DNA from 3 places in the Shewanella denitrificans OS217 genome. Region 2 is predicted to be linked to each of the others. Evidence: predicted binding sites of a transcription regulator. Region 2 holds the regulator's gene; each other region holds the start of a gene.
The links. Region 2 encodes LexA, which represses DNA repair genes until DNA is damaged. Its sites were predicted from a motif close to TACTGTATNNNNATACAGTA; they were not measured.

Region 1 (2,280 bases), 1.7 Mb from region 2:
GCCTAAAATTAAAAAAGTCGTGACAAGCAACTAGGCTTATCACGACTTTCTTCACACTGTAACTCAAAATTATACTTTTGCTGATGCTTCAAGCTAAGTATTTATTTAACAAAGGCTTAAGCTGCGATGTTAAAATACTTCGCCCGTTTCTGGGTCAACATTGTCATCAACGTCTGCAGCCGATTCTTTTGGTGCATTTGAGTTCAATAACATTTCACGCAAAAGAGTATCGATTTCTTGAGCAATTGCAGGATTTTCAGTTAAGTAACGACCGGCATTGGCGCGGCCTTGACCAATTTTATCACCTTTATAGCTGTACCAAGCACCGGCTTTTTCAACTAGTTTATGGGCCACCCCCAAATCAACTAGCTCACCAGTACGGTTAATACCTTGACCATAAAGAATTTGGAATTCAGCTTGCTTAAAGGGCGCAGCAATTTTGTTTTTAACCACTTTAACGCGGGTTTCGTTACCCACTACTTCGTCGCCGTCTTTAATGGCGCCAGTGCGGCGAATATCTAAACGCACTGATGCATAAAACTTAAGTGCGTTACCGCCAGTTGTGGTTTCTGGGTTACCAAACATCACGCCAATTTTCATACGAATTTGGTTAATAAAAATAAGTAAGGTATTGGATTGCTTCAAGTTACCAGCAAGCTTACGCATTGCTTGGCTCATCATACGCGCTGCTAGGCCCATATGTGAGTCACCAATTTCACCTTCAATTTCAGCTTTTGGTGTTAGCGCTGCAACCGAATCGACAACGATAACATCAACCGCGCCAGAGCGAGTTAATGCATCACAAATTTCAAGAGCTTGCTCCCCGGTATCAGGCTGTGAACACAATAAGTTATCAATATCTACGCCTAACTTTTTGGCGTAAATTGGGTCTAATGCGTGCTCAGCATCGATAAAGGCACAGGTTTTACCTTCACGTTGAGCTGCTGCAATCACTTCCAATGTTAAGGTGGTTTTACCCGATGATTCTGGGCCATATATCTCAACGATACGCCCCATAGGTAAACCGCCAGCGCCTAAGGCTACGTCCAATGAAAGTGAACCCGTAGAGATGGTCTCAACATCCATGGTGCGGTCTTCACCAAGCTTCATGATTGAACCTTTACCAAACTGTTTTTCAATTTGACTGAGTACCGCAGCAAGTGCCTTCTCTTTATTTGGATCAGCTTTCATCTTAGTCCCTCTCAAAGTATAGTTTTCACTTATTAATTAGTATCTTGTTTTTGACGCTGTGTATTAACCTTGCCGACATTCATTCCCACTTAGGAAAAAGTCTTTCACTTTCTGCCCAGCTAATCTGCTTAAGCTAAGTGACGGCAAGCGGTTAAATCTGGCGCCTTAATATGCTGGTTAGTATACTGTATAATCATACAGTATCAAGTACTGTGTGTGACTTTTTTACTCAGAGTTAAATTCGTCATAATCAGCCCTGTTATCTCTAGATTTGTTAAAATACATCCACGATGGCCACTAAGTGCGATTTACTGGATATTTATCCTTAAAAAATTGCTAACATTGCCCACCATTACCTTTGCCCCAAGATTAAATCGCAATCTTAGCTAAGTGCCTGTGCACCAGCCGCATTCTTTATGAGCGCTATTGGGACAAACTTATTTGATTTACCTTTGACAGAGTGAACGCCTAGATGACAAGTATCGATTCTTCTGAGTTAGAAAAGCACACCCCCATGATGCGTCAGTATTTGACCATGAAAGCCGCCCATCCTGAGATGCTGCTATTTTATCGCATGGGAGATTTTTACGAACTTTTCTATGAAGATGCCAAACTTGCCTCAGAACTGCTAGGCATATCTTTAACTGCTCGCGGTAAAAGTGGCGGCGATCCTATCCCAATGGCGGGCTTGCCTTATCATGCAGTTGAAGGCTATTTAGCCAAACTGGTTCAAATTGGTCAGTCCGTGGCGATTTGTGAGCAAGTGGGCGATCCTGCTACCTCGAAAGGGCCAGTAGAGCGCAAAGTGGTGCGCATTGTCACTCCAGGCACCTTAACCGATGAAGCCTTACTGCAAGAGCATCAAGACAACCTATTAGCTGCCATATATCAAGGCAAGGTAGGCTTTGGTTACGCGACGCTCGATATTTCATCGGGACGTTTTGTGATTGCAGAGTTAGACACTCAAGAGGCCCTAGAAGCTGAATTGCAGCGCACCCGCCCTGTGGAACTGCTCTACAGTGAAGACTTTAGCAACCTAAGCTTAATCAATCATTTAAAAGGCATACGTCGCCGCCCTGAATGGGAATT
Region 2 (2,280 bases):
ACAAGATGATCATGTGCAGATCGTAGACTTTGCCACTGATCTCAGTCACACCTTGAGTCATGTTCAACGGCATTTCAGATGCCGCTAAGGGGGGTGCTAGCAGCACCACGATTAAACTATACAACCATTGCTTCACAAGACTTCTCCTCTGCCAATTGCAATAGCAACTACAAAGAAGAGTCACACAGTAAGTCTCAGCTCTATGCAAACTCTTCGGTTCCCAAACAAGCTTGATGACTTCAAAGCACCCTGGTGGTTGTAAAGCCAAAAAATGGCTTAGTGATCTCGTGCGCTACACCTGGTGCCTACGACAGAAATATCAATCTTTAATTGACGTTTCGTACTCGGTTTTTAACTGCCAAATCGAAACGTTTTATTTTTGTAAATGCTTTGTTACCAAACATCTACTGCTTACATTACTTGCAGATTAAATATTGATCAAGATCACTTTTAAATCTAATTCACTGAAAAAAGGTATAAAAAAGCCCCGCGTGATACGCAGGGCTAGTGATGCATGCCATTAAAATTTAATGAAAAGCACTCAGTTGAGTATTGGTTTTTAGTGGCATTTGGGCATTAATCATCATACTTTGCTGTAAGTGAGTGTTCACATCTTCAATGATGACACCCATGGCGCGTGCACTCTTAGCGACGATTTGCAGGCGGCGATTGTCACGCTCATCTAATTGCGTTGTCCAGGTAATCACCGCACTGGATGTACCACTTGTGAGTGCTTTTTCCATCGCCCACAGGGTTTCTACTTCATCTTTGGCGTGAACTAATAGGATGCGGTCCATCCTGACACCCGCTTGAGCGAGTTGTTGTTTATACGCGGTATGAGGGGGATTAATTAATACAATCCACTGGCCTTGTTGGCTTAATATCGCTAACTGGGCACATAATTGGCCTAATTCCGTGGCGCCTTGGGTGCTACTTCTTAAGCTTGCTATGGCCTGTGAGCTGCTGCTAGTTTGGCTGGGTGTGTCTAGCCAAAGTCCAGGGTGGCGAGGGGCGGTACCCATTAATTTTCTCATAACCAAGCTCCGTTACGTATGACGCCAACAGCAAGCCCTTCAATCGTGAGGCTTTGGCAGGTTAAATCGACTTTTATTGGTGCATAATCTTCGTTTTCAGCATGCAAATAAATCACATTACCTTTTTTCTCAAAACGCTTTACCGTGACATCATCTTCAACACGAGCGACCACCACTTGGCCATTTTTGGCCTCTTGCATCTTATGCACCGCCAGCAAATCGCCTTCGAGTATGCCGATATTTTTCATGCTGTCGCCACGGACCCTAAGCAGAAAATTTGCTGCAGGTTTAAACATATGGGGGTCAACTTGAAAATACTGTTCAACATGCTCTTGAGCCAGAATAGGTTCACCTGCAGCCACTTGGCCTATCAAGGGCAAGCCCAATTCAACTTCAGCATCCTCTTGAGTTAAGCGGATCCCTCTGGACGTGCCAGGCATGATTTCGATACAGCCTTTTTTAGCCAAGGCCTTTAGATGTTCTTCGGCAGCATTGGCACTTTTAAAACCAAGACGAGTCGCAATTTCTGCCCGAGTCGGTGGCATACCTGTATCGGCGATATTGCGTTTGATTAGCTCTAAAATCTCAGTTTGGCGTGGCGTTAACGGTCTCATGATGAATCCTGTCTTTTTATACAGTGACTGTCATTATATACAGTATGTTTGACCGCGCAAGGTTTAACCAAGTTTTTTTATCATTTTATTAGCGCTCTGTTTTTTGTTATTGATTTTTAAGGATTATATTATCTTTGGTTTGTTAGGGCGTTTCAGTGCTAAGCGGCTATTTGCAGCCTTTATTCAGATTTATACCGTGTTTTTTTCGCTATTTATGCCCGCTGGAATACTGAGGCTAGTGAAAGCTCAATAGATTCTGTTATTCTATGCGACCACAATCAGCGAGTATGTGTTGCTAAAAACATGTCTAATTACGACTCAATATTTATAAAATCATTACGTTGGATCCAAAAATGGCTGGTGCAGACCATAGTGGTTCCCCATGATCCTTTGACGGATTTGAATCTCGATCCCAGTAAACCAGTCGTCTATGTGATGAAAACTGAGTCCATCAGTGATCTTGCAGCCTTAAGCGGAATAACCGCAAATTTTGGTTTACCTAGCCCTTATGATCCGCTGACGTTAGATAAGGTGTCCATTGCTCGGGTTGTGTGTTTAGAAGGGCGTAAGCCCATGATAGGCCAACGTGAAGGTGGCGAAAAATTCTTAGACAGTTTCACTCAATTACTTGC
Region 3 (2,280 bases), 1.7 Mb from region 2:
CCTATTAGCTGAGCTTCGATCTTGTATGAGGCTTGGAAAATAGAGAAAATGTGATCCGCTATTTCGGCATCACAATGTTCAAGTTTTGTAATCATGCTAGGCCTTAAAATTGTCAATCAGTGCAAACCAGTGTTTGTTGAGCATAAGAATGATAAGTCCTTTATCACAGTCGATATTAAATCAACGGTTTCGTTTAATTCAGCCTGAATATTAAAATGAATTTTTATAGCGAGCCCTGCTAACAATAAGTACCTTGATGATAAACCATTTGCCATTGCTGATTTCTAAGCTGCCAAATGGAGCATCTAAGCGATACACTTGCCTCTGTTTCACCCGCTTTTACCATAGTCGCCCGATACAAGAGTTGGGCACAATCTACTGCTAGCATTCTAAGTTGATAATCTTGGGCTTGAATTAGGGGTGGCGACTCAAAAGGCAGGCGCGCTAATGCAGCTTGTTTGTCAAATTGGCTACCCGCTGCGGTTATTTCGATAAAATCATCCCCCAGCAGCTTATCAAGTTCGGCAATTGATCCCCTCACCTTAGGCTCGAATAAGCATTCTTCTAAATCGATCAATTTCGCCTTAAGTGCTTCCAATAAGATTCCCTCCAGTGAGTACTGCTAATCAACTGTATTTAATGAACTTATCAGAATCATCCAAATTATGCTATGGGCAAGACACTACACATAAGCTTGAAGTAAATTTTTAAACGGGGCACTAACTCTACTGATGTAAACAGTGAGCTTATCCTTGCAATCAGGCAGAAACAAAATAAGTGAAAACAATTATATATAGATATATCAATAAGGTAAGAGGCCAGTATTTGATGATGCATAAAAAACAACTCAAAATTAACTCAGCTCACTTTACTGTATAAAAAACCAGTGTATACTGTTTATCAATACAGTGTTTGTGCATTTATCGAACGGGAATTGACTATGCTTTGCCAACTCAGCATTAATAATTTTGCCATTGTACGTTTTCTTGAATTAGATTTCAGAGCGGGCATGACCAGCATCACAGGTGAAACCGGTGCCGGTAAGTCTATTGCGATCGACGCCTTAGGCTTATGCCTAGGTAATCGAGGCGATGCTAATAGTGTGCGCCCGGGGTCAACAAAAGCCGAGATCAGTGCCCGCTTTAGCTTAGATGATGTACCTCTTGCCAAGCGCTGGCTCGAGGATAACGATCTCGAGCTCGATAATGAATGTATCTTACGACGCACCCTAAACAGTGATGGCCGTACCCGTGCCTATATTAACGGCAACCCAGTACCTGTCACCCAGCTTAAACATATAGGGCAGCTACTCATTGGTATTCACGGCCAACATGCCCACCATGCCATGCTAAAAAGTGAGCACCAGCTTACCTTGTTAGACAGCTACGCCAATCACAAACTCCTACTCGATGCCGTCAGCAGCAGCTACCAAAGAAGCAAGCAGATTGAAAGCGAGCTCAAGCAGCTGCAACTGAGTCAGCAAGAACGCATTGCCCGTAAGCAATTACTGCAATACCAAGTTGAAGAACTGGATGAGTTTGGACTGAAGCCGGAAGAGTTTGAAGAAATTGAGCAAGAACACAAGCGCCTTGCTAACGGCAGTGAGTTAATTGAAAGCTGCCAAGCGGGTCTGTCATTATTGTGTGAAGATGATGAAGCCAATATTGAGAGCTTGCTCAATAAAGCGGTATCCTTGGCCGATACGTTAGCCGGCTTAGATCCAAAGCTTGCTAATGTGGCTGTGATGCTTAATGAAGCCTTGATCCAAGTGCAAGAAAGCGCCAGCGAGCTTGAAGACTACTTAAGCCATTTAGAGCTTGATCCTGAGCATTTCGCTCAGCTTGAGCTGCGTCTCTCAAAGGCCATGCAATTAGCACGAAAACATCATGTTAGCGCCGATAAGCTGGCAATACATCATCAGCTACTGTCCCAAGAGCTGGCTGACATTGACGGTGATGAAACCAAGCTTAATGAAATAGCGGCCCAACTTGAAATCAATAAGCAAGCCTACTTAAGTCATGCGCAAAAGCTCAGTCAGAGCCGCTGTCGCTATGCCAAGGAGCTAGATAAACTGGTGACTCGCTCCATTCATGAGTTGAACATGCCTAAAGGAAAATTCACCATAGCGGTTAATTTTGATGCGCAAATGCTTAGCAGCAATGGCTGCGATCACGTAGAGTTTTTAGTCAGCACTAACCCAGGGCAAGAGTTACAGCCTTTGGCAAAAGTCGCCTCAGGTGGTGAACTGTCACGTATTGGTTTGGGCATACAAGTCATTAC

Region 1: the regulator LexA is predicted to act here: its motif matches at 1,375-1,394, upstream of recA (recombinase RecA).
Region 3: the regulator LexA is predicted to act here: its motif matches at 892-911, upstream of recN (DNA repair protein RecN).

Annotation. Positions count from the first base shown of each region.
Region 1 covers NC_007954.1:1,405,440-1,407,719, reverse strand. The annotation lists gene SDEN_RS06280 (LytR/AlgR family response regulator transcription factor) at 1-6, shown strand, start outside; gene recA (recombinase RecA) at 130-1,191, opposite strand; gene mutS (DNA mismatch repair protein MutS) at 1,664-2,280, shown strand, end outside.
Region 2 covers NC_007954.1:4,206,020-4,208,299, reverse strand. The annotation lists gene coxB (cytochrome c oxidase subunit II) at 1-136, opposite strand, end outside; gene SDEN_RS18275 (cell division inhibitor SulA) at 528-1,034, opposite strand; gene lexA (transcriptional repressor LexA) at 1,031-1,648, opposite strand; gene plsB (glycerol-3-phosphate 1-O-acyltransferase PlsB) at 1,952-2,280, shown strand, end outside.
Region 3 covers NC_007954.1:1,321,342-1,323,621, reverse strand. The annotation lists gene SDEN_RS05990 (GNAT family N-acetyltransferase) at 1-95, opposite strand, end outside; gene SDEN_RS05985 (DUF4440 domain-containing protein) at 239-598, opposite strand; gene recN (DNA repair protein RecN) at 941-2,280, shown strand, end outside.